Regions from separate parts of the Desulfitobacterium elongatum genome, predicted to be linked through region 1. Evidence: riboswitches for the same ligand, from Rfam matches in the RefSeq annotation. Region 1 holds a riboswitch; each other region holds the start of a gene.
What was found. Region 1 has a riboswitch for cyclic di-AMP ahead of ACZ42W_RS14455 (C40 family peptidase). Riboswitches for the same ligand answer to the same signal wherever they lie in the genome.

Region 1 (10,958 bases):
GATACCTCACTTTTACAATGCCTTCTATGTCTATAAATATGCGACGGGCTTTTCGGCGGCAACCGCTTTAGCACGTAAGATTCTAGATGAAGGCGAACCGGCTGTTGAACGATATATCACCTTCTTATCCAGCGGAAGCTCGGACTACCCTATAGAACTTTTGCGAAAAGCGGGAGTAGATATGGAAACCCCAGTTCCTGTTAGGGAAGCTCTCCAAGTCTTTAAGGGGCTTGTAGATAGGCTAGAAGAACTATTGTAGTCATCATCCTTGTTCGTGGGGGCAAGGGTGTTCTTAAAACGATTAAAAGAGTCTCTTGAAGAGTCTCTTGACAAAGAAGATACTAAAGGACAAAATTGAGGTATATACCCCATAGGGGAATAGCTTGTTCTTTGAAGAAAGGGTGGATATCAATGGGTGAAGCGTGTGGATCTTGCTCTGCTGCAGGTACATGTACGACTGGGAGCTGTTCGACAGAACCTGAGTTAACTGAAGCTCAAAAGGCTAGTCATATCGGCAAAGTCATTGCTGTAATGAGCGGCAAAGGTGGAGTTGGTAAATCCTCCGTCACTGGAATGTTAGCTGTTAGCCTGATGAGACAGGGATATAAAGTCGGCATTTTAGATGCCGATGTCACTGGCCCGAGCATTCCCAAAATTTTCGGAGTAACAGAAAAGGCCAACGTGAACAACGTGGGCGTTATAGTTCCGGAAACCAGAAACGGCATTAAGATTATGTCCTTGAATCTAATGCTTGAAAATGAAGATGATCCAGTGATTTGGAGAGGCTCGATTATTACACAACTTATTCAACAATTCTGGAAGGATGTTGTATGGGGAGAACTGGATTATCTACTCATCGATATGCCACCTGGGACGGGAGATGTGCCCATTACGGTCTTCCAAACGATGCCGATTGCAGGGGTGGTCATTGTATCAAGTCCACAACAATTGGCTGGAATGATTGTGCGGAAAGCGATTAAGATGGTAAGAAGATATGAAGCTACAATCTACGGACTGGTTGAAAATATGGCCTATGTTTCGTGCCCAGATTGTGATCAACGGATTGAAGTTTTCGGGAAACCTAAAGGGGAAGAGGAAGCCCAAGACAGTGAAATCCCCTACTTAGGGCAATTGCCTCTTGATCCCGTCTTATCAAGTCTATCTGATCTAGGTAAAATCGAGGACTATCAATCCGAGAATTTTGATAAGATCGCTGAACGGTTGACTGAAGAAATTAAGAAGGCAGAAGAGAAAAAATAGTAGGATAGGTGGTGTTCTGGCTTCTGCCGGGATGATATGGAATCAACGATAAGAGATATTCAACTTGCTCCCCAAGGTCAACTGAAAATTGAATGGGTTCAAGCTCATATGCCTGTTTTGAACACCTTAAGGAAGGAATTTGAGCGCGAACTCCCGTTTAAAGGAAAAAGGGTAACTATCTGCTTACATTTGGAAGCAAAAACCGCTTACTTGGCAAAAGTGATTCAAGCGGGCGGAGCAGAAGTGACCGTAGTGGCAAGCAATCCTCTATCCACACAAGATGATGTAGTGGCAGCTCTAGTAGCGAGCGGGGTTCATGCCCATGCTTGGCACGGTGCAACAGATGAGGAGTATCATCAGCATATCCATAAAGCCCTTGACTTTAGGCCTGATTATATCATTGATGATGGTGGAGATTTAGTCTCCACGATTCATAAAGAAAGACGTGAACTCTTGGGTAAGGTGCTCGGCGGAGCTGAGGAAACAACCACGGGAATCCTTAGATTGCGCGCTATGGAGAAGAATGGAGAATTGTCCTTCCCCATGATTGCTGTGAATGATGCAGAGATGAAATATTTATTCGATAATCGTTATGGTACTGGACAATCCGTGTGGGATGGGATTATGCGCACAACGAATCTTGTTGTTGCAGGAAAGACGGTGTGTGTTGCTGGCTACGGATGGTGTGGTAAAGGAGTTGCACTTCGGGCTAAAGGTCTCGGCGCCCGTGTGATCGTTTGTGAAGTGAATCCGATTAGAGCCAATGAGGCCTGGATGGACGGGTATGAAGTTATGCCCATGGTTGACGCGGCTCGTCAGGGTGATTTCTTCATTACCGTAACCGGAAACAAAAATGTAATTACTGAAGAGCATTTTAAAGTGATGAAGGACGGTGCGATACTCTCTAACGCAGGTCATTTTGATGTCGAAGTCAATAAAACACAGTTAGAGTCCATGGCTCAAAGTCGTCGTCAAGTTCGTAATAACATCGAAGAGTTCCTTCTCCAAGATGGAAGAAAGATTTATCTCTTGGCTGAAGGAAGGCTCGTTAATCTAGCGGCTGGTGATGGGCATCCTGCCGAAGTTATGGACATGACCTTCGCCTTACAAGCACTTGCACTACACTACTTGGCTACCTTACAGGGGAACCTCGAACCGAAGGTTTATTCGGTTCCTGACGTGATGGATCGAAAAGTTGCGCAACTTAAACTTGATACTCTGGGGTTAAGCATCGATACGCTTACAAACGAACAAGAGCGGTATCTCCAAAGTTGGCAACATAGTTAATCCATGTTCGAATGATTTCAAATCAATGTTATGTAAAGGCCACGGAATGGAAGTTTTAATAACGCCATTCCGTGGCCTTTGATTTTAGAAGCATTCTGCAAGCATTTTCAAGTAAATTATAAAATGTTCTTTAGTTATTACCTGTTATAGTATACAATAGAAATAATTAAATGTATTAGAAGCAGAAATCCATTATAGAGAGACATCTTTTTGAGGGGGATAGATATGCCGACGTACCTGATTCAATCATTGACACAGCAGCCTAACATTATCGGGGAAAGTAAGGGAATACGCCAAGCTTTAGAGGGGTGTAAGAAAGCTGCAAGAGAAAGTGACCCCGTAATGTTTCAAGGGGAAACCAGCACGGGTAAGCTTTTATTGGCATGCTATCTCCATCTTGAAAGCCAGCGCTCAGCCAAACCCTTCTTCATTGTGGATTGCGCCGAGGGGAATGGAATGATCCACAAGATGATTAGCCCAAACTTTGATCTAGACTCATTTAATACTCTGACTGGGGGGTGCATATACTTTCGTGAGGTCACAAGTCTAAGTCTCGACGAGCAGGCACAGCTTTTTGATATTATCCAAGCGTTAGAATCTAAAAACATTCGTATCTTTCTCAGTTCATCGCTCAATGTCCATCTGTTAATGGTGGATAAAGCGTTTGATAAGGGGTTGTATCGCTATGCAAGTCAGTGGGAAATCGCCATTCCTCCTTTGCGTCAAAGAAAAGAAGATATTCTGCCCTTAGTAAAACACTATATACACGTTTTGAATTTAAAGTTAAGGAAGTCCGTTCAAGGTCTAACGCCTCAGGCTGAACAGATTCTTCTGTCCTATCGTTGGCCGGGCAACGTGGAAGAATTGGAACAGGTTATTACTCGTGCTATAATAGTATCGAATGAATCGCATATTACACAACGTCATCTCGCGGAAAATCTCATTTCATCTGATACGGAGGGAGCATTCACTCACGGAGTAATGCCTCTCGAACGCATGGAAGAAATACTCCTGCGAGGTGCTTTGGAGCGTTATGGTTTTTCCCTTGAAGGGAAGAAAAGAGCGGCTAGGGCGTTGAATATTTCTTTAGCTACACTCTACAATAAAGTCAAACGTTATAATCTTAATGAATAATCTTTAAGGTTTTCCGTTAGGGGGACTCATCGTGGAGCAGGTCGATAGGGATCAGGCCGTGAAAAGTCAGTTCATTTCCACATCAGATGGAGAATTGACCATAGTAGGGCCTGTGAAGGCAGAAGTAGTCGCTCAGCTTGCTATGGATGATGGATTGCGTACATTTCGCCCCCCTAAAAGGCAGAAGGAAGCCTTAGAAGAGATTTGTAAGCTACCGGACGGTCGAGTTATTCTCGCTCATGTTGCATCGCGGATAATGGGCTATGTAACCTTTCATCCTCCTGACTCCTTTGAGAGATGGTCAAGAGGCCCACGAGAAGTCTTAGAATTAGGTGCTATCGAAGTGTCCCCGCGAGTTAGACAGTACGGTGTGGGCCGACGACTTCTGGAGGTTGCCTTTTCTGATCCGATCATGGAGAACTACTTAGTGATAGCTACTGAGTACTACTGGCATTGGGATTTGGAAAAGACAGGACTCCGTGTGTGGGAATACCGAGAGCTAATGCGTCGCATAATGTCTCCTGTGGGAATGGTAGTAAAGGATACCGATGAGGAGGAGATTCTTGCACATCCAGCGAACATGCTCATGGCAAGGTATGGAAAGAATCTCCCTAAGAGTTCAATCCTTCAATTTGAAAGCATTTTATATACTAAGCCGGACTCAAGCCGGGGGTGAAATTAGTGATTGAGATTAATCAGGATCCGTTAGGAACAGTAATACAGGCCGTGCAAGGAATATATGCCCGTAAAGATCCTGCCCATGATTTAGGGCATGCACTTCGAGTGAGAGAATGGGGTAAACAAATCTCTGCAAAAGAAGGGGCAGATTCTTTGATTGTTGAACTAGCAGCTATTCTTCACGATATTGGTCGATCGGGAACGGTGGCTAGGACGCATGCTGAAAGTAGCTCCGCACTTGCAAGTGGAATCTTGCAAAAGGGTGGTTATTCTAATTCAGTCATCGAACGGGTGAAAGAGGCTATACTTTCCCATTCTCGTGAGGGATATGAGCCAGGGACTCTTGAAGCTAGAATTTTATATGATGCCGATAAGCTTGATTTCGTCGGACCCATGGGGATGGCACGACTCTTTGCATGGGCAGGCAAAGAAGGAAAGGCTTTTTTTGGTCCTCACTCCGCCGAAGAATTCTACCATGAGCGAGTGTGCCATTATCATGAATACTTATATACCCAGACTGCACGTGATTTTTTTGAACCCCTTTTCAGATTTTCTGAGGACTTTTGGTCTGAATTAGAGAGAGCAAGGCTTAAAATATAATAAGAAGGTTAGACTATGGATATATCTTGTTCTGAAAGGATGGTATATCCATTGCGTTTTTTATGGCGAATTCTTGTCGTTCTTATTTTAGTCTATTTGCTCAAAGGGGTCCTGATATCAGAACCTCAAGCTTATATCGCTTTACCTGAAACAAGGTCTTGGGCACAGCGGATAGAGTGGCAAGCAAACCAAATCCAGAGAGCTGCCCAAGATTTACCGGCTAGCATTGAAGTCGTCATTCGCCGATTGTTTCGTGATGTGAAGCCACATATTGAAGCAAAATCAGTCTGAGCACTACATATTGAAAACCATTCCTTCTCATAACTCATTAATTATGAAATTGATAAATATTTGCTTGTTTGACACTGGTTAGATGACGATGCTATTATCTAAGTGTATGAAAACGGGCCTTCATGGCTGATAAAAAGGAGTGGCGATTATGGTAGAAATTACAGAAACCGCTGCCCAGAAAGTTAAAGAGGTTATGGTAGGTCAGAATAAAGAAAATTCTTTTCTGCGCCTTTATGTAGCCGGCTTTGGCTGAGGTGGGCCGAATTTCGGCATGACTCTGGATGAGTCTAAGAATGAAGAAGACATCGTAGATGAAGGATTCGGTATTACGATTGTAAGCGAAAAGAAAATTTCTCAATACTTAGAAGGCGCAGTCGTTGATTATGTAGAATCTACTTATGGTGGCGGATTTGAGATTAAGACGGCGAATGCAAGTGATTGTGGTTCAAGTTGTGGATCCGGTGGATGTGGATCCTAATCTTCTGATTGTAAAAAGAGAGCTTTTAGGGTTCTCTTTTTTATGTTTTTATGAAAAAAATTTGGATTTAATTCAATTGGATTAAATCCAGCGTTTTATAGCATTGGGGTGAAAAGGTATTCACTTCTTTCCTTAATGCGTTCTTTATCAAATCAATGCGAGTATATGAATACTCAGAGAGCATTTTGCAAAAAACATGAATCAGTGTACACTATATATAGTTTATTCTTCCTTTGAGCTACGGAGCGTTATTCTAGTGCATGAAATGATAGTCGAAGGCGGGCCTAAGAATCCGCCGAGGGCATACCGATGAAGTTCCTGGTGGTGGCTTTCGACGCCCAGTCGAGGGTTGCTGCTGGGAGTTAAGGATTAGGGGGATCCGCAATGGCATGCGGGCGATACCCTTGTCCGTGGAGGCCCAAGTGCGTGGCTTTTTTATAGAGCTACGGCTTGGGGGATGAACCTGCATTAGGAAGGAACTTAGTGCAGTGTAGCCTGCCTTGAGGTGGGGAATTTGGGAGGGCTAAAGGGACTAGAGTGTGTTGGCCGATGCACTTCAAGTTTGCCTGAAATTCTTTTCTGCAAAAGAGGCTAGACTATCGTGGAGCGTTAAGGAAAACTTCTAGAGCGAAAACCAACGAGGATTAAAGTGCGGTCTCAGTGGTGATCAAGTGTTGAGAACTGGTGACAGCTCAGGCTGGGAGAAAAGGGAAACCGCCTATTACCGGGAAACCGAAGGAACCCAGTGGGAAAACCTACTTGACCTAAGCCGCAATATTTATTCGTTGGTATCCTAAGGCTTAAAGGATATTACACCTCTCAATTGAGAGGTGTTTATTTATTTTAAGGACCTATTTTGAAAATAATTTAAATTCCAATATTTGAAAAAGGAAATTATAGATCTTTAGCGAATAGTATTTAAGTAAGTGAGAAATGCTGAATCTAAGCTTAGCTTCTTTGCTTAGAGCGGGGGATCCTTTATTGGGGTGAATCACATTTATGTGTAGGGCTTAACACCTTCTTGCCCGAATCCGTCAACTAACCTCGTAAGCAGTGAAAGGTGGAAATTTCATGGTTTCATCCTCAAGGAGGGTGTGGATGGGTAGTGTAGCGCTGTCAGGCGTATTACTACTGAGTAGTCTTCCAGGTGTACATATGCCTGTGAGTGCTGCTGAGCACCCTACTGACTTGGAGTCAGTACTCCTTAAAGACTCGTCCGGGTTTACAGCACTAACGGTACGCAATAAGCTGATTACTTCAGCAAGTGTAGTTCCAGTAATACAAGAAAAGTCCAGCCCATCGACACAAGTTGTTGCAGCATTAGCAGAGACAGAAGTGACTGCAGAGGTGAAGACTACTGAAGTGAAGTCTCAGGCAATAACTGAAACAAAGGCCGTTGTTAAACCTACAGAGACTGCGAAATCTTCACAAGCGCCTGCTCAGGTAGCTAGCATCTCTACAACCTCTCAGGTCTCGCGTGGTGGAGATTCCTCGGGAATCGTAAAAAATGCTCAGAGTTTACAGGGTATTCCTTACGTTTTTGGGGGAACGTCTCGTAATGGGTTTGATTGCTCTGGGTTTACACAGTATGTATTCAAAGGATCAGGAATTAATTTGCCACGGGATTCATACTCTCAGTTTGATGCAGGAACTGCAGTAAAGAAGGACCAGCTTCAACAAGGAGACTTAGTATTTTTTTCGACGTATGCCAAAGGAGCTTCTCATGTCGGAATTTATATCGGCGGTGGAAGTTTCGTCCATGCTTCTAATAGTGGAGTAAGGACAACGAGCTTATCGGATAGTTATTATTCGGCTCGTTATGTAGGAGCAAGAAGAGTTCAGTAATTGAAGTGTTTGACCGGACATTGGAAAAGAAGGAGTAGCGTTTACGCTACTCCCTTTTTTTAGTATGGGGCATTTACTTAAAGCTATTTAGAAGACGAATAGAGACCCGAAAGCTACACGACCCCAATCATTCATATTGGTGCTGCTTAGCGATATCTAGCAAGGGAACCAAGGAACGGGTCTATAGTTCGAACATTCTCCTCCAGGTTCAGCCGTTGTCATATTGTGGATATATAAATCTGTCTTTTGGCAGTGCCGTGTTCTCTTGTGATAGCATTCCCGGCAAAGCTCTACACGGTAATTTAGAATCATGGTGATTCTGCTCCTTAATATTGTTATCTATCGAAGGGGATAAACACGAGAGAATTTATTTATTTCGAAAGTGCTGATAAACGGCTTCTGCGATATGGATAGGGAGTCCTGCACTCTGAAGTTCTTCCAAACTCGCCTTGCAGATGGTCTCAGTCGCTTTGAAATGGCGTAAAAGCTGTTGGCGTCTCTTGGGACCCACACCAGGTATTCCATCCAATTCAGAAAGCGTCATATCTTTGGAACGTTGTTGACGATGGAAGGTAATCGCAAAACGGTGGACTTCATTTTGTATCCGCTCCAGTAAACGAAAGCTCGGAGAACTTCGTTCGAAAAATAGGGTTTTTCCCTCCTCGTTAAGGAGCCCTGAAGTTTGGTGTCTATCATTCTTGACCATTCCAGCGACAGGCAGAGTGAGGTTTAAGGTTCGTAAGGCCGCTTTAGCTGCATTGATCTGCCCTTTGCCGCCATCGACCAAGATGAGGTCAGGTAGTGGCAATTCTTCACGGAGGAGGCGACTATAGCGCCGCTCAATGACTTGATGCATCGAAGCGGTATCGTCCATATTAGGCATAGGTTGAACTTTGAATTTACGATAATTACTCCGGTTGGGTTTTCCATCAAGAAATTGGATCATACCCGCTACGATATGAGTGCCTGCAATATTTGAAATATCAAAGGATTCGATGATTCTTGGAAAAGAAATCTTTAGGCTTTCTCCCAATGCGTTGAGGGCCTTTGAACTCTCCTCAAGTTCCCGCGCTTCAATAGTGATTTGTTCATGCAAGGTCGTTTGGGCATTTCCCATCGCCATCTCTACCAGATCCCTTTTTTGTCCCTTTTGCGGAATGATCATCGGGAATAATTTGGCGAGTACTGTAATATCGATGGGAGGAAGAAGGATTTCCTGCGGGAGGGTGTTTTTCTCAGTATAGAATTGGGCCAGGAAGGAGATGAAGGCTTCTTCGGGTTCTTCATAATAGGGAAAAATGAAGTTATCACGTGAGAGCAGTTTCCCTTGGCGAAGATAGAAAATCTGAATGCAGATTTGATCTCGGGTCGTGGAATATCCGACAACATCTCGATCCACAAAGTCATTGAGGGTAATATTTTGTTTTTCTCCGACTTTTTTGAGATCTTCGATTAAATCCCGATATTCTTTAGCCCGCTCAAATTCCAAACCCTCAGCCGCTTGCTGCATCTTTTTTTCGAGTTGTTTTAGAATGCTCCCTTGATCACCCTTGAGGAAGGATGTAACCTCTTTGCGAATTTGTTCATAGGAATGTGTTGGGACATCCTCGATACAAGGGCCTAAGCACTGGTGAAGATGATAATAAAGACAGGGCTTGGAAGGAATTTGTCGGCATTTTCGGAAAGGAAATAATCGATTGAGTAGTCGAGCTGTTTCTTTAGCCGCTGTCGCATTAGGGTAAGGACCAAAAAACTTTCCTGAGCCTTTTTTCACTTGACGGGTAACGAGTATTCGAGGATGGGATTCTTCCGTGATTGTAATATAAGGATAGGATTTATCATCGCGAAGCAAGATATTATATTTTGGATCGTATTTTTTGATTAAATTACACTCTAGGACTAAAGCTTCGACCTCGGAGTCTGTAAGAATCGTTTCGAAGTCGCAGATCTGACTAATCATCACTTGGGTTTTACCATCATGAGAACCTGTAAAATAGGACCGAACTCGGTTCTTAAGAATCTTTGCTTTCCCGACATAGATAATCCGTCCGGAAGCATCTTTCATGAGATAGACTCCCGGTTTCTCAGGTAATAGGCTTAATTTTTGCCGAAGTATCTCCATTAATGCACACCTCGGTATTATTCTAGTTGCTGTGAAGCTTAGATGCAAGTCGCTTGATGATTGGAGTTTCAAAACTCCCACTGAAGTAAGTTTACTTTATAACATATCAGGCCTTATTGACTCGTATATTAATCTAAGACATTGATCTTAAAGGAGGGTTAATTATGCCGAATTCATGGGGGCGGCCTCCACGGAACGATATATGGCAAGATTTCCAGGCGTTAGCTTTTTGGGTACTTATCATTGGGGTTGCTGGCTTTATCCTATTTCCGAATTTCTTTAGTGATGTCTATACGCGATTGACAGACCCCACCGCTCAGATGGTCGATTCAACGTCAGGCTCCTATGATCCTAATCTAAACCAGAGTACCTATAACACGTATAACACGGGAACGTATGATACCGGAAACTCGTCTGGAATCCTATTCCCCTCCGGATATTCTAATTCGAATTCAACGACTTCATCACTGTATAATTTGGGAAATGAGGTATCCACAGGATACTGGGTGATTTTTGTAGCGGATGGAGCATTCAAGCAACTCTCAGTAACGAGTGAATCCTACACTTTTCTTTTACGCCTCATCGAGAAGGATAAAAGTGGGGAAGCAAAAAATTCTGTAATTCTAGTGTCGAACGGTCAAATTCGAAAGTATGTCGTTACAGAAGAGATCTATACCATTATTACCAGTATGGCAAGTATTGATACAAGGTCAAAGACAAGTTGATTAGTCAAATAATAGTTTAGCTCCAGCGGCAAAAAGAAGCAGACCAAGAATCTGCCATGGATTCCAGGAAAGCTTTTCTGCTCCGAATAAGCCGAGATGATCAATGATCAGTGCGGCACCTACTTGGCCAATGATAATGGCTGTAGTGGCATTGCACACACCGATCTTTGGAATACTCAAGGCGACCAGACCAACGATGACTACACTGAGAATTCCACCTAGATAGAGATACCACGGAATGGTGAGCCAGTGAACGTTAAACACAGGGACTCGTGCAACGACTACAGCCAACAAGGCGACCACCGTGCCGATAAGATGAACTACTAAGGTAGCTGCCAACAACGAGGTTTTTTGATAAAGCCCGGAATTGAGCGTTCCCTGAACGGCCATCGTAATTCCCGATATGGCAGCAATTAAAGAAGGCATTGATAAAAATTTGCTCATGTAAACCTCCTATATAAATTTTGATTGAAATGGACAAGTTCTCCAAGTTCGTCAAGAAGTAGTTCGTATTCGATTTTCATCAGAAGGGGAAAAT
Region 2 (10,958 bases), 710 kb from region 1:
GCTTTGAAGGAGGCAATCCATACAGGATAATTCCAGGACGAACCAGCTCAAAATGAGCCTCCGGTAATTGCAGAATGGCAGCACTATTGGCAGCATGGCGAATCGGTATATTGATCCCCTGAGCTTTGAGTTTCCCAACGATCTCTTCAAACTTTTTCAGTTGTTCTTTTGCAAAGGTAAGATCGGAATGATCTGAAGTAGCAAAATGAGTATAAATTCCTTCGATATATAAATAAGGCAACTGTGCACAGGTTAATATCTGTTCGAATTCATCCTCTCTAAACCCGATTCGTCCCATCCCCGTATCCACTTTAAGATGAATCTTAGCTGTCTTCCCTTGATGTTCTCCCTCTTTAGATAAGGCCACAGCATGATCTAGTTGATAGACTCCACACGTAATATCTTCTTTCACGAGGGTTGAAGCATCTTCAATCGGCAGTGTACCAATGAGCATAACCGATGCGCTTGGAAAAGCCTTCCTGATCTCTAAGGCCTCATCCAATACTGCGACACCAAAGCGCCGAGCTCCCAAATCGTAGAGTGCTCGGACGATTTCTAAAGCTCCATGCCCATAAGCATCCGCCTTAACAATCGGCATAATCTCACTTTGTGTATATGTCTTTATCCGGTCATAATTCCTTTTAAGAGCCTGTAAATCTATTTCTGCCCATACCGGCCGTCTATTCGCCATAGTGCCCTCCTTATCGATTAATTTCCAAAGCTCTTCGTGCTTTGGGCAAGTAATCTGCTACTTCAGATGCTGTAAAGCCTGAACATCCAAATTCCTTGGCCAGTTCGTCGGCTGCTTTCCCATGTAAGTACACTCCGAGACAGGCTGCTGAACCCGGATCAACTCCTTGGGCCAACCAGGCTAAGATACTCCCAGTGAGAACGTCGCCTGTCCCCCCAGTCCCTAAACCCGGATTCCCAGTAGGATTGAGGAAGGCCCGCCCATCTGGCGTAGCAATTACGGTAATCGCTCCCTTAAGTACGATAATAGCTCCCCATTCCACAGCTTTTGTAACCGCCAACTCGAGTCGATTTTCCTGTACTTCTTCCGTCGAACAGCTACATAGCCGTGCCATCTCTCCAGGATGGGGAGTTAGGATTAATGCTCCTCTACCCTGCCGCCATCCCAGTAACCCCGGTTCGCTTGCTAAGATGTTCAGTGCATCGGCATCTAATACAACGGGAAGAGGGAGATTCCGTAGGACCTCTTCAATTACTAGAAGCAACTCAGGGTTTTGCCCTAACCCTGGTCCCATAGCAAGAGCTTGAGCCTTTTCCGCCCGCTCAAAGATGACTGGCCAAGCCTTCCCATCCAGGCACTCCTCCCCCTCCGCAGACCATACTGTCGCTTCAGTTAAGGCAAGATCGAGCCCTTCAGAAAGTCCTTTTGGAGTAATCATCTGGAGCAAACCAATCCCCGAACGGAGGGCTGCTTTACCTGCCAAAATGGCCGCTCCAGTCATCCCCTTCGAACCTGCAACTAAAACTCCTCGCCCATGCGTTCCCTTATGCCCCTGGAAACTTCGCGCCGGAAGAATCCCTCGAAGAACTTCATCCGTTAGAACGAAGTTCGCAAGCTCCTCATGAACTAAAAATCGCTCGGGAATAGAAATAGGATCAACAGTCACTCGACCTGAGAACTCCGGTCCTCTCCCCAGGAAGTGCCCAAGCTTTGGAAGTCCAAAGGTGACGGTTGACTGTGCGCAGACTGCAATCGAATAGACTTTCCCAGTATCTGCTTCTACCCCACTCGGAATATCTACAGAAACAACCGTGGCCTGTGCTCGATTGATTTCTTCCACATACTCCTCGACCAGACTAGGTAAGGCTCCGCGAAAACCGGTACCATAGATTGCATCGATGATCACTTCAGCCCGTGAAAGAGAAAGTCGTGCTAGCCGCCGCTGCTTTTCTCCCTCGATTGTAAACAATTTCCCACCGGTATTCTGATAGAGTCGATAGTTTAGAGCGGCATCTCCCTTGAACTCTTCCACTTTAGCAAAGGCGAAGACCGTTACATCCACTCCCAAAATCTCAAGATGACGAGCTACCGCTAACCCATCTCCTCCATTGTTTCCTTTTCCTACAAAAACAGTAACCTTACGTCCTGTCAATTCGGCATTTCGGACCGTTAAAATCTGACGAACCTCCTGTACGACAGCAAGTGCCGCATTCTCCATCAATAGCAGGCTTGGAATGCCGAATTCCCGGATGGCTCGTTCTTCTATCTCACGCATTTGCTTCGCGTTAACCACCCGCACCTTGCCCCACCCCTTTTATTCGTGTAATAAGAAAACTTACCTCGTACTCATCGTACTAAGAGAGAATTGCCATTCCTACTGCGTACTCTCTTTCGTGAGACAGACTGAGTCGAACTTGAGTACCGCCTCTCGCTATGACGTAAACTTGAGCCTTTTCAGAAAGGTATACGATAGGTTCCCCTGTCTCTTCACTGAGAATCTCAATGTCATGCCATGATAACCCACTCAGTCCCGTTCCTAGAGCTTTCAGCACTGCTTCTTTTCCAGCAAAGCGAGCTGCCCAGCTTGCTATGCTCTTTTGTTCTAAGCCCTTAATTTCACGGCTTGTAAAAAGACGCTCCCTGATCTTAGGTGTGCGCTCACAAGCCTTACTAAACCGTCCTATTTCGATTATATCGATTCCCGGAATCATCGCCTGGAGGACCTCCACATCATAGACTAATCTCAGTATACTCAGAAGAACCTTTAAAGAAGACTAATTAAGACCTGATAAAGTAACTCTTTGCGAAGAAGTGAACGGATGTGCGAGAAGCTACTTACCCGAGTGCTTAGAGGATTTCCTGCTCATCTTCCATCATTGTGAGTGGCAAATGCATCGTCACCGTCGTCCCTACACCGAGCTCGCTTTGAATCCTTAGTCCATATTCCTCTCCATAAAGGCCAATCAACCGTTCATGAACATTCGCCATTCCAACGCCATTACCTGACCCGACCCCAGGCTTCAAAACATCTTGAAGTCGCTCAGTCGGTATTCCTACCCCATCATCGTGGACATAGATATAAAGTTCCTTCTCCCTATGTTCGACCTTGATAGATACAATCCCATTCCCAAGTTTCGCTGTAATCCCATGCTTCACAGCATTTTCAACAAGGGGTTGGATACTTAAACGCGGAATCACAGCATTGAGAAGATTCTCTGGAATTTCTCCCTTAACTTGAAGTTTTCGTCCAAAGCGTGCTTTCTCAAGAATCAAATAAGTATTTACAAATTTCATTTCTTCACTAATGCAAATAAGTGTTCCTTTTGACTTAAGGGCCTTACGGAAGAATTCCGCTAGATGGATGAGCAAACGTCTCGATCGATTGGGATTCGTTCGGCTCGTCGCAATGATCGTATTTAAAACATTAAAGAAGAAATGAGGATTAATCTGTGCTTGAAGTGCATCTAGCTGTGCTTCGGCAGCAAGCTTTGCTTGATGATCCAGCTCTGCGAGCTCGATTTGAATCCCCAGCAGCTGCGCCATTCCGATTGCTAAACGAATAAGATCCGGAGAAATCTGACCATCTTTTGTTTCATAGAGCTTCATTGTCCCAACCACTTTTCCCTGACAGAGCAAAGGCACGATAACCGCTGCCGCGAGCGGGCAATCGCAAACACCCTGGCGCGGACAATTTAGTTCTTTTTGCGTGCGAACAATCTTATAAGTGCCTGTACGGATCACTTCACGTGTGGCTTGGGTCAGAATTCGATCTCCCGGGTGATGCTGATCACATCCAACCCCGAGATAGGCGAGTTGCTTCTCACAATCTGTTATCGAGACAGCAGCGACCTGTGCAATCTCTTGGATAATCTGCGCAATAGATTCTGCATTCTGCTCATTAAGCCCACGCCGTAGATAGGGAAGAGTTTCGTTAGCGATTTTGAAACTAAGTTCTGCGTTACGCTCAGAAGACTGACGAACTGCCTGTTGGCGCTGTGCATTTAATTGATAAAGCAGGAATAACGTATTCCCAATCAAAAAGGGAATGAGCAGGGTCAATTGGCTAGTAACCATAGTAAGCACTAATTCAGTTCCTAGAATCACTAAGAAACGCCAGATCATAGTTAATCCCTCATATCGCATAAATTTATCAACAGGCTAAGTGTTATCCCCTTTTATTCGACAGAGAGTTATCCCCTTCCTGTATTCTAGTGAAGGATTTCTACGAGTTTTTCTTTCCCCTGGTCAGTGCCGACAACGAGAAGGATATCTCCTTCCATTAATACAAATCCTGCACCCGGCGAGAAATGTTCGCTCCCACTCCGAATCACTGCGACAACCGTCAGCCCCGTTTGCTCTCTAATTCTTAAGTCACTTAAAGTCTTACCCAAAGCTGATGAGCTTTGTCCTACTTCAATTTCCCCGACGTCCATCCAGCGGGATGCCAGCCGATCCGTATAGGTCACGATTTTCGTAAGGTGGGCATCGATCTGAAGATCGATTTCTCGTCTTTTATCCATCAACTGCTTCATATCATCGAGGTAAACCTGGATTTCTGCTTTTTGGTCAAAGCCGCGCATGAATTTTTCGGCTTGGCTTTTGGAGATTACAGTAATCCCTATCCCTTGACTTACCATGACGACTCCCCCATTCTGGAGGATTGCGATAGAACGTCTAATCGTCTCAGGAGAAACATTATAACGTCCCGCTAGGGTTGAGCGCCCGTGAATTTTATCTCCTTCCCGATATTCTCCCAGCACAATTGAATGAGCAATATCTAGAGCAATTTCTTGATAACGTGCCTGTTCCATTATATCCACTCCTCGCCAGCATTCTCTATAATATTTCCAACTTTTGGCTCAAAAATCCCATTGACTACTGGCAACTCTCATGATACTATTAAGTTGCTAGTTATTCAAGTTAATAAAGGCTGAATTTCCTAAAGGAAAACGGGGGAACCATTTCTGGGGTGAATCGCTAACCAGCGTAGAGCATGTTTCAGCTCGAATCCGTCAGCTAACCTCGTAAGCATTGAAACACATCAGAAGCACTAGAGTAATCATCGCTAATGCTAGGCTTCTGTGTTATTCATGCATTTCTATAGGGAACCGATTTCGGTTCTCTTTTTATTTCAGCACTGTAGAGGAGGTATATTCATGGCCATTGTGTTTTCATCCCCTGACCCAAAACATTCCTCTCTCGCGCGGGCTTTCGAACTTAAACAGAAGGTGCTACCCTATCTTAAATGCAAAGCGCGTATTCCAACCGGAAGAACGACTACTGAGGAATCTCAAAGGAACCGTGAATTTATTTTAACTCAACTCGATGCGACCCCCGAAAATTGGCTGGATTGGCGTTGGCAGATGAAACATCGCATCAAGGATGCTGGAACATTGAAAACCTTACTTTCGTTAAGTCCTCAGCAAGTAGATGAAATACATGCCATAGGCAAAGTCTATCGTTGGGCTGTTTCCCCTTATTATCTTAGTCTTATCGATAAAGATGATCCCCAAGATCCCATACGCCTTCAAAGTCTACCTTCTATCTTAGAGCTCAAAGATTTCTCAGGGGAAGAAGACCCGATGGGAGAAGCCTTTACTTCACCCTCTCCATGCATTACTCGTCGTTACCCTGATCGATTGATAATAAACGTAACAAACCTCTGTGCTATGTACTGTCGGCATTGTCAACGTCGTAGAAACATCGGTGAGATCGATGTCCACGAGACCCGTTCTCGCTTGCAGTCCGCTTTAGACTATATACGTAGCAACCCTGAGATACGTGATGTCCTCATCACGGGGGGAGATGCTCTTCTTTTAAGTGACCAAACCCTTGATTGGCTCCTCAAGGAGCTTCATCAGATTCCACATGTCGAGATTAAACGGATCGGGACCAGGGTCCCTGTCACACTCCCCATGCGAATAACCGGTGAGCTTTGTAGCATCCTAGAAAAATACCCACCCATCTATATCAACACCCAGTTTAACCATCCCAAAGAAGTAACTGAAGAGGCGAAGCAAGCTGCCGATAAGTTGGTTAAAGCTGGCGTAATTCTCGGTAATCAGGCAGTTCTCCTTAAAGGAATTAACAACAAACCCGAGATTATGAAAAGCTTAAATCAAGAATTACTTAAAATTCGAGTTCGTCCCTATTATATTTTTCACGCCAAGAATGTCAAAGGTACAAGCCATTTTATACCCAAAATCCAAGATGGTCTAGAGATAATGGAGAAACTTCGAGGATATACTTCAGGTTTAGCCATCCCTACCTACATTATCAACGCACCGGGAGGGGGAGGAAAAACCCCAATCCTTCCCCAATATCTCGTTTCTCTAAATGAAAACGAGGCCATTCTGCGAACGTGGGAAGGAAAAATCGTCCACTATCCAAATCACTGAGTTAAGGAGGGGACCGCATGATGAAGCAGTCCGATCAAAAAAATAACATATATGAATATATTCTTCAGACTCATCAAAACAACTTAAAGCGGTATCTCGATTTAGCTCCCAGCCTCAGTCCAAAGGACCTGGGACCTCAAAAAAAGCATCCTAATCTTAGCCCAATATGCGACACGAGATTAAGCTCGATGCGTCCGAACAAAGCGAACTAAATTATGGTATCTCCTCCTTCTTTACTATAGCGGCAAACGTTACATTAGTCCTCTTGGATTCCTGTATCGGTATGTCGTTTTCTTTTTTCCCTGCCAACTACCCCTTCGCTCAAGCTCTCTGTCAATCGCGTTAAGTACTTCCCATTTCTTCAGACTCCACAATGGAGCTATTAGGTCTTTCCTTGGAGCATCCCCTGTTAAGCGGTGAATAATCATTTGGGGTGGTAAGATCTCCAGGATATCGGAAATGAGTGTAACATATTCTTCTTGTGAGAGTAATGGAAAAGGTTCGCGTTCATATATTTTTGCCAGAGGGGTTCCTCTCAACACATGCAGTAAGTGAAGCTTCAAGCCTTGTAAGGGTAACTCTGCGACAGCTTGAGCGGAAACCTTCATATCTTCAAGGGTCTCCCCTGGTAACCCAAAGATCATATGGGCGCAGACGCGAATCTTTCTCTGCTGTAACTTCTCTAAACCCTGTAGGAATTCCGAATACGCATGTCCACGTCCTACCCATTCCATAGTCCGATCGTGGATACTTTGTAAGCCTAATTCAACCCATAAATACGTCCTTTGGTTCAATTCTTCGAGATAGTCGAGCACTTCTTCGGGGAGGCAATCCGGTCGGGTTGCAATCGATATCCCGACAACCCCTTCTTCTTGAAGTGCTTGTTCGTAAACCTCTCGCAAGCGTTCTATGGGAGCATAGGTATTTGTATACGCTTGAAAATAAGCTAAATACTTAGCATTAGGCCATTTACGACTCATGACTTCCTTGACTTCTACGAACTGTTCATGAATCGATTTCTCAACTTGTCCCGCGAAATCTCCAGAACCTCGTGCGCTGCAATAGACACATCCGCCCCAGCCTAAGGCACCATCACGGTTGGGGCACGTAAACCCTGCATCGAGTGAAACCTTAAACACCTTTTCCCCAAAGACCTCACGTAAATGTTGATTTAATGTATAATAACGTTTCTCCCCATTTTGCCAGAGGAAGTTCCGCATTTCCTTCATATATTTTACTCACCTTACTTCTTATCCACCTTGTTATAACACCGCCTTAAGAATAACAGAAGTCAAGAAGATATTCAAAAAAAGATGCCCCTTTTGCCCTATTATAGGCATTAGGAGCATCTTTACATGTCGTTTCTGCTGATTACTCTTGGTAAAGCTCGAGTTTTTCCTCGGAAGGACCTCTGAAGAAGAAATTGTATCTCCCCTCTCCCATAGATCTTGGTTCTTCATTTATTAGCACTACATTATGACCTTTTAGCCATTCTACTGCCTTGAAAATGTCCTGAACTCGAAAAGCAATATGATTAACTACCCCATCGCTAAATTGTTTCCCATCATTAACTTCCACAAGTTCAATAACAGTCTCTCCTAACTTGAGAAAAACAAGTTCCACCTCACCCGGCTTGACTCGCTTGATGAATTCGAATCCAAGGACTTCCGTATAGAATGTGATTGCTTTTTCCATTTCAATCGTCTTAATTCCAATATGCTCTAAACCCATGAATAATGCATTTTCACTCATTTAAAATTCCCTCCGTTCTCCAAGTGACCCTTGGTACTCTCTCCCACATCATATCATGTGCCTCAATGAAGAAGAAGTGCTGGATCACCCCTCTTTTTTTCTTTATCTTTTAATAAACAGGAAGGAAATTTTCAATGGATGGAGAATAAAATTCTAAGTAACATACGATTCTATTAAAGGCCATGGAGGTCTTACCGTATTGACGGTGTCTCCATGACCTTTTTGATTTGAAAGGGAGGTTTTTAGAAATGTGTGAAGCAAATGCTTATTTAAAAACTGGTGAAGAAGAGGAAGTTCTCTTTATGGAATCTGTGGATATTATAGAGCCCTATGAAGAAGGGCTAAAGCTTGTTGATATCTTCGGAAAGCAAAAATTCATTCGGGCAATAATCAAAGACATGACTTTATTAAATCACCGAATTAATCTGGAGCAACTCCCTGAGTAAAGAGCCTTCCCGAGGAGTCTTTAATTGATAGAAAGGTAGAGTGTGCAATGAAGATCGAATTTCAATCCATTGGTACAATTCATACTCCCTATTTACCTTCTCTTCCGATTCCTACTCAGCCCATCAAAGATGCTCAAGGAGAATTTTGGATTACGCTCCAGCCTGAATTCATCGACGGCCTCGAAAAACTCCTCACGTACCGCTACATTACGGTCCTTTACTACATGGATCAGGCAAAATCGGAGGTTCAACTGAAAGTCCGTCCCTCCTGGGCTCCCGAAATCGAAGTTGGGGTTTTCGCTAGTCGTTCTCCCCATCGTCCGAATCCTCTTGGGTTTAGTATTGTCGAGCTTAAAGGAATAGAAGGAAATGAAATTCTCATCTCTGGGATTGATGTCTATAATGGGACTCCGCTCTTAGATATCAAACCCTATATTAACGTTTTGGATGTTAAGCCTGATGCAAACGATGGTTGGTATGACAGTCTTCCTGATAAAGATCACACTATTGCCCATCTCTTAGATCTTTCACATGAACACAGCTCTAACTCCGATCATGATCATGGGCATGCTAATAACACTTCTCATGAACATACCGCTGGGCATTCACATGGGCACTCCCACCTTCATGGACATACTCCTATGCATGATCATACGCATGACCACTTACTTCCTTCTAAAATTTCAATCCGTAGGACCGTAATGAAGGGTAAATCTATTTCGAAGAAACTCTTATGAGTGACTAATAAGAACCTTGAACGCGTAGCTTCTTGCAACGATTGTCGTAAAGACAATCGCACTTATTTGGCAGGGTTTCGTCCTTAGGTGAAAACAAGGCTATCCCAGATTCAAACTGAAACTGAGATAGCCTTGTTTTATGAATTTTAGCCTTTAGCTAATCGCCACTTCTTCCAACGAGGCAAGAATATCCGATCTACTCCCCAGAAATAAGCTGCTGCGCCAGCCCACAGGAGTACGCCTTCCCAGAAGATCATGACAGGATTTGCACTAAGGGTTCCTGCCAACATATAACTCATATTCATGAGGATCGCAGCGAGCAAAGCAATCGTCGTTAAAAATCCTAATATGAGCCCCAAACCGACAAGGAGTTCCCCCCAAGCCACAACATATCCAAAAACTGTGGCATTAGGCAAGGCTACATTCTGAATAAAAGTCGCATACCACCCTGCCACATCTGGATGTTGACCTCCGGTTTTTGCTAAGGCACCCTTTAAAAACCCTGTAACAGCAGTTCCCGCATTCGGGCCGACCCAGGCAGCGGAACTTGCTCCAAAAACTTTATCAATACCATGACTAAACCATTCCCATCCGACATAGACACGAAGGACTGTCCAAATTACCTGCATGAGCCTAGATTCACGCCAAGCCATTACTATCCCTCCCAAAGGCTGAGAGAAACATAATTCTGTAAGATTATATCCTCATCAGCAAAATCAATTTTTAGTGTTAATGCAGCGGTTTCGACGGTTGAGGACTTGTTTGAGGTTGTTTTGGCGGTTGTGGCTGAGCATACTGTGGGTTATTTCGTGTATGATCATTATAACCTGGAGATACTTCACCCTTCCCGTCAGGCCCACGATCTTTTCCATACTTTGCCGGTCCACCATATTTCTCATTTGGATTTTCTTCATATTGAATTCCATTCCCTTGATTCCATGGGCCCCGAGCGTCCCCCGCACCTGTCGAAAGGTTCATGTACTTCTTCGAGAATTCGGAATCACGGAAGTCCTTATTCACGCCAGTCCCTTCCAAGGTACTAATAGCTTGCATGAAGGAGAAATTATGAGACTCTTCTCGGCTAAGTAGGAAGCGAACCATGTCTTTGACGCCAGCATCATCAGTTTGTTGAAGTAGCCGTTCATAAATTAATTTCGCTCTTAGCTCGGCAGTGGAATTTGAAGATAGGTCAGCATAGATATCTCCAGTGGATTCAATATAGGCACCTGTCCAAGGTATTCCCATCGAGTTTGTTAAGAGTGGCCCCCCAGATAAAAGTGCCATATGTATTGCAGGAAAATCCTTTTGGACCTTGTCCGTAGGACCAAGAAGCATTGCAATCGATTCCCCTACCATCTCCAAGTGACTCATTTCTTCAGCCGCAATATCTTGAAGCAAATCTCTGATTTTAGGATCATTACAGCCCAAACTTTGGGACATGTATTGCATCGCAGCTTTAAGTTCCCCATGGGGTCCCCCAAATTGTTCTAATAAAAGATTCGCAAACCTCGGGTCGGGTCGATCGACATGAACTGTATATTCCATATCTTTGATGTGTTTAAACAAGAGCTTAACCTCCTTTACAAGATAAAGTAAACAAAATTATTATCCTCTAAAGGAAGAAAACTATACACCTAATCAACTTAAATAAAAC
Region 3 (10,958 bases), 340 kb from region 1:
TCCTTTTCGATAAGAGGATACAGGACTTCCTTGAGGGGGCCTTTGCGCTTACAGGACCCCTCCACTTTCGAATTGCAGTTGAGTATGCAATGACTGACCAGACATAGCTTTTTTCTTTCTTCCATATCCTTCGATCCTACCCTTTACTTGGTTTATGCCTATTCATGAATAGCTCCATTAAATAATTTTTAAAGAGTCTAATTTAGTAAGAAAAATGGCATTTAGATTCGTTTTCCTTAACCATGATGACCTATAATTATTTCGGCATAGTTACGCGAGTCATCTCTTTTTGATGTTTTGCACAGTAGATCTGCCAATTGAATTTAGTGGGATGAGTTAAGCAGTATCGCGCAGCCCGTTCGGAGACTGGTTTTTGGCAAAGAGTACAACGAATATCTCCATATTGGGGGCTCTTCTGCAGTCTTTGCTTGCGTAACCGAGCGGAATATTCGTTACGAATATTGGGGTCACAAATATTGACCTGCATGATCTGGTTAGCAATTGCGAGAACTTCTTCGTCGTTGAGCACTTCCGATAGAGTCTGTGACAGTTTGAGGATAGCGGCGAGGATATCAATATCGTAAACTACAGATCCTGAAATCACTTTCAGATTACAGCGGCAATTAAACGTCACATAGGAGAAAATCGGTAAAGACTCCTCGAGTTTAGCTTGTTCTTTTAGAACTTTAATACGGGTTTGGTTCTCGAGAAGTGGATTGGGAAACGTTTTTACGCGCCAGGTAATCGCCTGATACCAGTAGGGATCTGTTTCTTCGCCAATGATTATTCCCGATAGATTATTAACCTCGAGCATAAAAAGACCATAGGGAGATATGACAATATGGTCAATGTGTATAAAACCCTGCTCAGTCTTTAATAAGAGATTACGCAAGAGTTTAAAGCTTCTAGGCAGATGACCCAATTCAACTTCGATTTTGTATTCGCCGATTTCATTTTTTCTTTGACTTTTACACCGTGGCGATTCCCTCTGGCTTGAACCTTTAATGGCGAAGTAATTGGTTTTATATTTTCGGCATGGGATAAGCTGTTGGGGCACTTCTGGCTCAGGAATTGGATTTATGACTTCACATTTTCTTTTCCAAAAAAACAAAGAATAACCCCCCTATTTTGCTTTTTTTCTCGACATAGCGGCTGGAAGGATTAGGGAACATTTGGATTTCTGTATTCTGTAGGGGGGGCTAGCACTTTCGAATAATACTGTTATCTAGTTTTAGTTTGCCTCATTTTTCGGGAGCAGATTCCAGGCTTTCCCTAACCATTCTATAACCATAGGTTGCTCACCTTTATTTTCCTGTACGGTCGAAGAACTTTTGTTACCTTATACTCTGTTGGAACGACAGTATAGGTTGCAGCTTGATTTGAAGAACATAATGTTGGACTAATCGGAGAATCCAAAAAAGACTTTAGTATGCATTGGTAATGCACACTAAAGTCTTTTAGCTTATGCCTTTGCAAATAACTCTCGATACTAAGCATAGGATTGAGCCAGCAAATTGACTCTTAACGTATAAGTTATACTTTCGCCTTAGCAGTGGGGGTAGAGTACCGCAAGAGTTACTGTTTGCAGGGAAAGGATAATAACTTGTTTATATCGCTTGGTCCTTGTTTTCTATATTTACTTTTATTCGGCCAAAATCTTTGCGCCAAAGAATAAATGAGCAAACAACACCCATAAGTATCATAAAAACATGAAGCCAAAGGACAGCTTGGAATGCATTGACCGGATAGGGTTTCATGCCTCCAGAAATCGCATTGATAATGATTCCCCAGAGCTGTTGGAAAAGCCCTGCTCCGAAAATCCAGGCAAAACTATTCACAATTCCCATTGCAGTTCCTAGACGCTGCGTCGGCATTACTTCACGAATGAAAATAAATGTTGTAGATACGACAAGCATCTGTAACGCTCCCATGAGGAAATTAAAAACAATTAAAGTTGAAGTACCGATGGTGGCAGACTGTAAGGTGATGACTAACCAATTGAGTAAGAATAGAATACAACCAACCAGCATGGTTTTCTTAGACCCTATTTTTCCTACCACAGGACCACTTAAGATGCAACCCACAAAAAGTCCCCAAGCATACCAAACAAGGATACCGCCACTTGCCGCCTTGGATAACCCCAATACATCCGCCAGATAGATTCCTTCCCACATTGAACCGAACGTCTGCGAGCTAGAGTTTACACCGAGAGTGAGTAAACCAATCAGCCATAAGACCGGCATTGCGAGAACTGCTTTAAAAGGAACCTTTTCCTCCTTAATCTGCTCGTTTGAGATACCGACTACTAATGTTTCCCCATGCAACTCATCAGGTGTAAGCAAGCCTCTTTGGGCAGGCTTATCTCTTAATAATATGTAAGCTATGATCGCCAACACTAAAGAAAAGATTCCTATACCGAATAAAGCCGACCTCCAGCCAACAGAACCCATTAATGAACGCAAAGGCGCTGTGCCTAGGACACTACCAAGGGAGCCCAGTCCCATAAATAGTCCCCATAGAAAAGGATATTGTTTGGTTGTGAACCAGACGGAGATTATTTTGGCTCCCCCAATCAGAAAACCTGATACAGCCACTGCTAAGAGGATGCGGCCAATAATCAATGTGGTGAAGTTTGTAGCCATACCGAAAACTACTGCCCCAATCGCTGCAATGATGAGGATTATCGTTAGTCCGCGACGGGCTCCTAAACTATCCAATAAAGTACCCACAGGGGCTTGGGCAAAGGCATAAATCCAAGTAAAAGCCATTCCCATAAAGCCAAAAGAAACTGCACCTAATGAAAGTTCTTCCATTAGATCGGGGCCCATGATTGCGGGTGTAATCCGATGGAACAATGTAAGCATATAAGCTAAAACGCAAATCACATACATTGGCCACTGTAAAACCCTTAATTTGCGAAGCATCTCACTTTTACTGGAACTGTTCATTCAATTCCCTCGCTTTCAAGGAGAGTAATTATTATATTTATCCGCTTTGCAGGTTGGATCAAGATTCGTCAGCTTGTACAGCGGCGAATCTTAATCCAAATCCATTACTCTTGTCTATTTTTTAGGTTTATCTGCTCCACACTTTTTGCATACAGCTTCTTTGGTGGAGTTAAAGGTTTCACATTTCTCGCATTTCCAGATCAATTTTTCAGCCGGTGGTGGTCTAAAACCACCTTTTTCCTGACGACTCATGAAACATGCCTCCCTTTAGGGTAAGATTTATTATAACCACTAGGTTATAAACTTAAATTATCTGGAAAACAGAACCATCGTAGGTTTTTCAGCCAATTTCTCAGATAGTTCTTTGATTGTTCCATAAAACATGATTCCAGACTGGCAGTGGTGTACACACGTTGGCAATCTGCCTTCGCCTACTCTCTTTTCACAAAGGTCGCACAGTTCTGTTGGTAAGGGGAGATAGGTCCAGGACCATTTACCGTTAATATTTTCCCGCGGACCGTCTTCTAAAACTTTGATGCCGAATTGTCCTACGGGTAAACCTAATTCTTTTTTACAAGCGACTTCACAGGAATGACAATTGGTACAGAATTCATAATCAATTAATATCCCATAACGCGCATTATCTTTTGACATAGCCGAAACCCCCTAACCTAGTCACTATTTCAGTCGGTGTTACTTGATCATTCTCTGGTACAACTTTGTAAACCTTACAGATGGTTGATTTATAAGGAGCACCATAATGAGTTGGACCATGGACACCCATCGTCGTTAAATTGTTAGAGTTACTGTCAAATACTCCAAATAGAACGGGTTCTGCACCTTGCTTCTCTGGGAACCACCATCCATGGCGTGCCCTAACAACTTTTGGATCAAGGCCATAATTAAATTTGACTCGTTGTTTGCATTTACCACGCTTGTTTTCCATCCAAGCCCAGTCGCCTTCCTGAAGGCCCAATAGTTTCGCTGCTTCAGGGTTTATCTCCATCTCAGGTTGAGGATGAACTTCTCGCATGGTTGGGAGTTGGCGATGTTCAGAGTGGAATAGACCAATTTGTCGGTGTCCTGTCGTTAATATGAAGGGATATTCCTCCATGAGCTCTGGTGTGGAGTTAGGACCTTCATAGGGTTCCATATGATGGGGTAGTGGATCAAATCCCCAGACATCAAACAAAGGTGAGGAAACTTCATATAAGCCAGTTGCAGTTACAAAGCCAGGTTGACCATCTTGACGCATTAGGCCTTTTTCATATTTCTTATAGGTGTAGTTCCAATCCCACCAGTCATAAACTTTGTGCGTCAGGGTTTCAAAGTCATAGTCTACACCGTTACCATCGTCATATAGCATATCGGTTAACAGTTCTCGAACATCTGCGTATTTATTGAAATACTCCGGATTGATTCTCTTCCCTAGATCAAGAACGATTTGCTCATCTGCTTTGCTCTCATAGTAGGGCTCAGCTGCTTTGGTAATGGTTCGTAAGGGTTGCCACCAGGATCTATAACTGTCGCGTTCTACACTCATCGCAGCAGGCAGTACTAAATCCGCAAACGCTACGGCAGTTGGAGTCATGTAGTAGTCAACGACTACTGTATAAGATACATTCTTCCAAGCTGCATAAACTCTGGGAGCCTCCCCTGCCATATTGGCAATTGGGTTACTTCCATGGACCCATAACATTTGGACGGGATAAGGTTTGCCAGATTCCATGGTTTCCAGAAGTTTATCAGGTGGAATAAATGGTGTATAGCCTGATTCGTGGATTGGAGATTCATAGGTTCCAATACGTTTTTCTAACATCTCTTGGGAAATACACTCTAGGCCACAGCCATATTTTTTTGAACTATTATAAGCATAGCGAAGGAGAACATTGCCACCCGGTATATCCAAGTTTCCTGTGATTGCTACCATGTCAGAAATAGCAGCAGAAGCCTCCATACCCGCTATCTGCATATCGATCGCTAAACCCCATTGAATTCCTGCTGGCTTTGCTTTTGCATACATGCGAGCAGCGTTGATAATTTGCTCTTTCGGAATCCAGGTGATTTCAGATACTTTTTCTACTGGGTATTCTTGAACTCGCTCTACCAATTCATCAAAGCCATAAGCCCAATTATCTACAAACTCATGATCATAAAGATCCTCGTTAATGATGACGTTAAGGAATCCTAAAGCTAGAGCGCAATCTGTGCCAGGCCGAACTTTTAGCCAGAGGTCAGCTTTGGCTGCTAGCCAGGTTAAAGCAGGATCAATGACGATGAGCTTCGTCCCCAGTTTCATCAAGTCAACTAGCCAGTGTCCAACAAACCCATCTCCATTGGAAGCTAAGGGTTCATTACCCCAGACAACTACAACTTCAGGCCGTTTCCATTCAGGATTATCGTAGCGTAAAGGATGGAACTGAGAAGCATCTAGAACCCAACAGTCTCCTTGTTTAATCAAGTTTGCTGTCATGCGAGGTTGGTAACAGGAATCAGCACTTAAGAAACCAAAGGAAAGGTTAGGGCTACCAAAAACTGCACGAGTGATCATCGCAGGCTGCCACATACAATTACGACCTGTTCCTACTAACGATACAATGCCTTGAGGACCTGTTTTTGCTGAGATTTCCTTATGCTTTTCTTCGATCCAATCATAAGCTTCATCCCACGAGATACGTTTCCATTTGTTTTCGCCTTTCTCACCTATTCTCATGAGAGGCCATTTGAGTCGATCATTGTTATAGATTTGCTCAACCATATTTATACAGCGTAGGCATAATCTACCTTGATTATAGCTAAAGTTTGGGTCCCCTTCAATTTTCTCCAATTTACCATCTTTGGTGTAGCAGAGAACCCCACAACCATTATGGCAACCTGGCCCTGTCCAGACAGAAGTGCGAGTTACTTCATACTCGCCTTCTTTCCAGCGCCAATCTTCTTTATAAAGATCTTTGTTATACTCGTTGATCATGTTATATTTTCCCTCCTTGATTTTTTATGAGTAGGTTTGAAAAGACACTTATTCGATAAAACCACCCCCTCAATATCGTCTGAGCTTATCCTTTGACTACTGAGTAGCAACCCGCTTTCAAGAGAATTATTCCTTTTTGAGATTAGGTTTCTTGGGACCAGCTTGCGGAATATTGGCTTGATTTGAATCGGCCTGTTCAGGTTCAGGTAGTTCAGCGCCACACTTCTTGCAAGTTTTATTGGTCGGTGGATTAAAAACATTACATGCTGGACATCTGCTCATCAATTGGTTAAATGACGGGGGTCTAAAACACATTGTATATTCCTCCTTGTTAATTCTTGAAACTATGAACATGTACATTGACATATATTGCATATTGCGTGCCAACATAAAAAAATGGCCCATTGGGCCACTATTTGATTCTTTACTTCAATTTACAAAGTTTAAAAGTGAGCGATTTTTAGAATTACCGTTTTCTTATGAGAAAGTGCACACAAGTATTTACGATCATTAATCAATACGATTTCCTAATAACACAAAAATGAGCTTCCTTAATTTTAAGGAAGCCCATCCTCTATTTTCTGCCCAATATATCGATACCGTCTTAGGGGTTGTTTTATTAATCAGTTAAAAATTCCATTCTCTACTCCCGCAAAATATACCATATAGATAGTATTTTATTGTACTATTCTCCTATATCAATATTAAGCTCTTTTGCTTTCCTGTATAGCGTTGACTTAGCCATTCCCAACAATTCGGAAGCTTTCGTTATGTTATTTTTGGTTTTATATAGAGCATTCTCAATCAGAATTTTCTCCACGATATCAATTTTATAAATAGTTCCCGAGTTATCGCTATTACCTATGGAAATATTTGGGACAACTTCATTAGATAAAATACTCGGTAAATGTTGACATTGAATCAAGTTTGATTGCGCTAAATTTACCGCATAAATTACGCTGTTTTCGAGTTGCCTCACATTGCCAGGCCATGAGTAGTTTTTTAGAACTTTAAGCGCTTCTTCACTGATTTTTGGCGCCTTACGCCTTATTTTACTGCAGTATTTATCTATAAAATAATTAGCCAATACCTCAACATCATTTTCTCTGGCACGTAAAGGCGGTAGCTTAATGGATAGGATAGATAAGCGGAAAAACAAATCACTCCTGAATAAATAATCTTGGTTCATCTGCTGTAAGTCCTTATTTGTTGCAGCGACCAATCTGAAATCAACTTTTTTATAATGGTGACCGCCAATCCTCATAACTTTCTTATCTTCTAATACTCTTAACAATATAGCTTGAACCTCAAGCGGCATGTCCCCTATCTCATCAAGAAAAAGCGTTCCTCCATGTGCAAGTTCAATTTTTCCTGATCTTCCTTTGCGTTCAGCACCGGTAAAGCTGCCACCTTCGTAACCAAATAATTCGCTCTCAATAAGTTCTCTTGGCATCGCTGCACAATTTACGGCAATGAAGGGACCCTGCGGACGGTGTGCATTATGGATTGCTTGAGCAAATAGTTCCTTACCTGTCCCGCTCTCACCGGTTAAAAGGATATTTTCCGATGATAAGGCGAAGCATTTCCCCAACGAGATCGCCTCTTTTATTGCTTTACTTTTTCCGATAATTTTTTCAAACGTAAAAGTAGCAACTGCTCCTGATCTGCTAGTAACCATCTCATTTATTTTTTCCATAGGATTAAGTCTAAGCACTGCACCATCTATGCCTTTACTGATCTTATTATTTAGAGGACGTATATATACTAGGAAAGATCTCTCATCATCATCAATACAAATCGTCTCCTCTATGTCAACAGGCTCCCCCTTGCATACAGCTGTATAAATCTGGTTACTGAAAAAACTATTAATGTGCTTACTTACTATCTCTTCTTCATTAGTATTTAATATACGAGTAGCCTCTTTGTTAATTTTAACAATCATACCGTCACTAGCCAGAACAATTATTCCTTCCTCAATAACAGATAAGGTTACTTCCTGCATATGGTGAGCAGCTTTAAGTAATTCATAACTTTTTGTAAGGCGTAGTTTATTTTCTACTGCTACAGCCATAGCTGTTATGAGACCAAGAGGATACGTACTCAAATAATAAGAATCGTTCGACAGCGGAAATTTTATATGATGACTTAAAACTAAATAACAAGTAATTTCACCGCCTTCATTGATTACAGGCGCTGCCGCAGTACAAGAGTTTTGAAAGACTGTACAATAATGTTCTGGACCTACAATATATACTGGTCGCTTAAGATGCATACTTAAAGTATGAGCGCAGGTACCAACGGTTTCTTCTGTCCATATTTGTCCTATCATCGAAACTTCTTTGCTATTTTTGGAAATTAGCTGTAGCATTTCACCTTCATGAGCTAATAAAACGCCATTCTTATCAAATAGATATAGAGCATAGCTTGACGTCATCATGTCCTTAATTTTAAGGTCTTCAAAAATACACTCAGTAATTTCTATAAGCTGTTTATTCTCATCTATGATTTTAGAAATATCGTGAGAATTTAAATGACCGTTTATTCCCCCCTTGTAGGGACTCACTCCAAAATCACGCGATCTCAACCAAGAATCAGCTACCTCAGTCTTTAAACAAGTGTATCTCTTGAGGTCTTCATCTCTATTTTGAAAAAAAAAATTTTTACATTCCGTTATCTCTTGCCAACTTGCTTTCGATAAAACGATATGCGCTCGGTCTTTATTTTCTTTTTCACTCAAGGCATCCAAATCATCTTTCACGTCTTTCACTTCATGCAATTAAACCCCTCCTCATAAAATAAACCATTAGAACTAATAACTAATATAAAAAATAAAGAAAACTTACGCCTCTTTTAAAATATTAGTATGTTAAAATAACCACAAGAAGAGTGAAGTAAGGTTTAAATCGTAAGTGTTAGGAACAAAATCCTAGGAAAGACTTGATAATAAGAGATGGACGTCGTATTTAGGCTTTTTAGGGATAAAAGATAATATCTGATCAATAATGTGATAAATAATACTATGTTATATAATTTTACCATATGTTTACTTTTTAGCATATAGTTTGTTAAACTAGTAGTCAATTTAATTAATTACATTTATACTGATCCCCATTGAGACCTGCTCCAAGAATGATGAGGTAATCGATTTTGCCTGGAACTGGGCTTTTGTATTATACAATAGTAAGCTTTTATAAGATTAAATGAATGCAAGCAAACCAGAAAATCTAAACGGAAATAAGCTAAGCTTTAGACAACGCTCTTTTAGTACTCACCCAAATTACCACATATTTCATGCATAAATTTAGAAGGAACATAACATATTTTGTCGAATGATTAAAGGATACAGAAACGAAAGCTGAGTTTAGGTTTTTCCTAAAGCGGGGGACTTTTTTATGGGGTGAATCGCGTGCCATACGCGTAGGGCTTACACTTTACGCCCGAATCCGTCAACTAACCTCGTAAGCTAAGAAAGGTGTAAAAGTATGCATTTCTCTCCAATCCTGTCTCGATTAAAAGTTGTGGTACATACTCAAATCAAACGTTTTAATTGGAAATCACCTCGCGTTCTCGGTTGTTTATCGATCACCATTATCCTAGCTGGAGGGCTCACCTATTATTTTACGACAACTACTTCTGCTGCTACCGTAATCCTTAACGGTCAACAGATTGGTTTAGTCCGTAACGTTGATATCGGTAAAAACCTCGTTGAAACGATTCTTGAACAACAGGGTCAGCCCTTTGGTCAAGTTGCCAAAACCCATGACCAAATTGCCTATGAAGCTGTCCGAGTTAATCCAACAGTCTATCTTGAATCTAAACTAGACGAAGAGAAGTTGGCAGATAAATTAAGTTATTATCTTGAGGGTTATAAGGTAGAGGCAGACGGTTCTCCCATCGTATTTTTACCCAGCAAAGAAGATGCTGATAAAGTACTTAAAGACTATGAAGACTATTATGTTAAATCCAGTGAAGAGAACAAGGTAACTTCCGTTAGTTTTGCCGAAAAGTTGAATGTCAAAGCGGTAGAAATCCAACCCGATCAAATGACACAAAGCGATCAAGCTTTTAAAATGCTCATTGACGGTAAAATAACGACCAAGGATTATACTGTCCAAGCCAATGATTCTTGGTGGCTTATTGCCCGCAAAAATGATATGTTGACCGATGAAGTATTAGCCGGTAACCCAGGAACAACTAAAGACACGAAAATAAAGCCGGGACAAATTATCAAGCTTGTTGCTTCAACACCCTATCTTACTGTCGTAAGCGAAGGAACCTATTCAGGTTCTGAAACAATACCCTACGATGTCGTAACAAAAACGGACAGCAGTTTAGGACCTGGCCAAACCAAAGTCACCAAACAAGGGAGTAATGGCACAAAGTTAGTCACCTACTCTTATGTACAAAAGAATGGTATAGACGTTAATAAAAAAGTATTAGAGGAAAAAATCACACAAGCTCCTGTCAATCAAGAAGTAGCAAAGGGCCCCAATAGTCGGCCTGTTACTGTTGCTTATGTTCCCTCGCGTGGAAGTAGCAGTTCTTCATCCCTTGTCGATCGCGCCCTCAGTTTAGTTGGGACAAGCTATGTTTTTGGCGGATCATCTAAAAGCGGCTTTGATTGTTCAGGCTTTACCAAATACATCTACTCGGGTTCAGGGATATCCCTTCCTCGCACCTCCTTTGATCAGTTCGCTTCGGGCTCTGCCATCAGCAAAGATAATCTTCAAGCAGGAGATTTAGTATTTTTTACTACTTATGCTAAGGGTGCCTCTCATGTAGGCATTTATATCGGGGGAGGACGTTTTGTTCATGCCGCAAATCCCAGTAGTGGTGTGAAAACTTCCAGCCTTAGTGATAGCTTTTACTCCTCTCGTTACCTCGGAGCACGCAGGTATTAGAGAGAACAGAACAGCTTTTTCAAGAGCAACCGCAGATGTGGTTGCTCTTTTTCTTTGGGAAAGAACAGGATGTTCTCCCGAACCGAATCACCCTGGTGTCAACGAAATGCTATAATTGAAAAAAGTCGCTCCACGAGC

Region 2: another riboswitch for cyclic di-AMP. It lies ahead of eam (glutamate 2,3-aminomutase); the one in region 1 lies ahead of ACZ42W_RS14455 (C40 family peptidase).
Region 3: another riboswitch for cyclic di-AMP. It lies ahead of ACZ42W_RS12835 (C40 family peptidase); the one in region 1 lies ahead of ACZ42W_RS14455 (C40 family peptidase).

The regions. Positions count from the first base shown of each region.
Region 1 covers NZ_AP038772.1:3,089,352-3,100,309, reverse strand. The annotation lists gene pepF (oligoendopeptidase F) at 1-259, shown strand, start outside; gene ACZ42W_RS14490 (Mrp/NBP35 family ATP-binding protein) at 412-1,260, shown strand; gene ACZ42W_RS14485 (adenosylhomocysteinase) at 1,297-2,547, shown strand; gene ACZ42W_RS14480 (AAA-type ATPase lid domain-containing protein) at 2,773-3,681, shown strand; gene ACZ42W_RS14475 (GNAT family N-acetyltransferase) at 3,713-4,357, shown strand; gene ACZ42W_RS14470 (HD domain-containing protein) at 4,363-4,959, shown strand; gene ACZ42W_RS14465 (hypothetical protein) at 4,975-5,250, shown strand; gene ACZ42W_RS14460 (HesB/IscA family protein) at 5,399-5,728, shown strand; cyclic di-AMP (ydaO/yuaA leader) riboswitch at 6,653-6,796, shown strand; gene ACZ42W_RS14455 (C40 family peptidase) at 6,800-7,573, shown strand; gene uvrC (excinuclease ABC subunit UvrC) at 7,941-9,695, opposite strand; gene ACZ42W_RS14445 (hypothetical protein) at 9,860-10,420, shown strand; gene ACZ42W_RS14440 (DMT family transporter) at 10,421-10,864, opposite strand.
Region 2 covers NZ_AP038772.1:3,802,966-3,813,923, forward strand. The annotation lists gene alr (alanine racemase) at 1-691, opposite strand, end outside; gene ACZ42W_RS18055 (NAD(P)H-hydrate dehydratase) at 702-2,270, opposite strand; gene ACZ42W_RS18060 (holo-ACP synthase) at 2,326-2,682, opposite strand; gene ACZ42W_RS18065 (histidine kinase) at 2,819-4,093, opposite strand; gene ACZ42W_RS18070 (GntR family transcriptional regulator) at 4,180-4,782, opposite strand; cyclic di-AMP (ydaO/yuaA leader) riboswitch at 4,890-5,017, shown strand; gene eam (glutamate 2,3-aminomutase) at 5,128-6,369, shown strand; gene mnmL (tRNA modification radical SAM protein MnmL/YtqA) at 6,621-7,598, opposite strand; gene ACZ42W_RS18085 (VOC family protein) at 7,741-8,121, opposite strand; gene ACZ42W_RS18090 (CooT family nickel-binding protein) at 8,370-8,567, shown strand; gene tsaA (tRNA (N6-threonylcarbamoyladenosine(37)-N6)-methyltransferase TrmO) at 8,615-9,304, shown strand; gene ACZ42W_RS18100 (DoxX family membrane protein) at 9,451-9,957, opposite strand; gene ACZ42W_RS18105 (manganese catalase family protein) at 10,034-10,870, opposite strand.
Region 3 covers NZ_AP038772.1:2,745,920-2,756,877, forward strand. The annotation lists gene ACZ42W_RS12795 (CD3072 family TudS-related putative desulfidase) at 1-125, opposite strand, end outside; gene ACZ42W_RS12800 (nuclease-related domain-containing protein) at 257-1,111, opposite strand; gene ACZ42W_RS12805 (MFS transporter) at 1,608-2,948, opposite strand; gene ACZ42W_RS12810 (hypothetical protein) at 3,063-3,200, opposite strand; gene ACZ42W_RS12815 (4Fe-4S dicluster domain-containing protein) at 3,258-3,602, opposite strand; gene ACZ42W_RS12820 (molybdopterin-dependent oxidoreductase) at 3,589-5,919, opposite strand; gene ACZ42W_RS12825 (hypothetical protein) at 6,046-6,234, opposite strand; gene ACZ42W_RS12830 (sigma-54 interaction domain-containing protein) at 6,605-8,686, opposite strand; cyclic di-AMP (ydaO/yuaA leader) riboswitch at 9,263-9,399, shown strand; gene ACZ42W_RS12835 (C40 family peptidase) at 9,402-10,820, shown strand.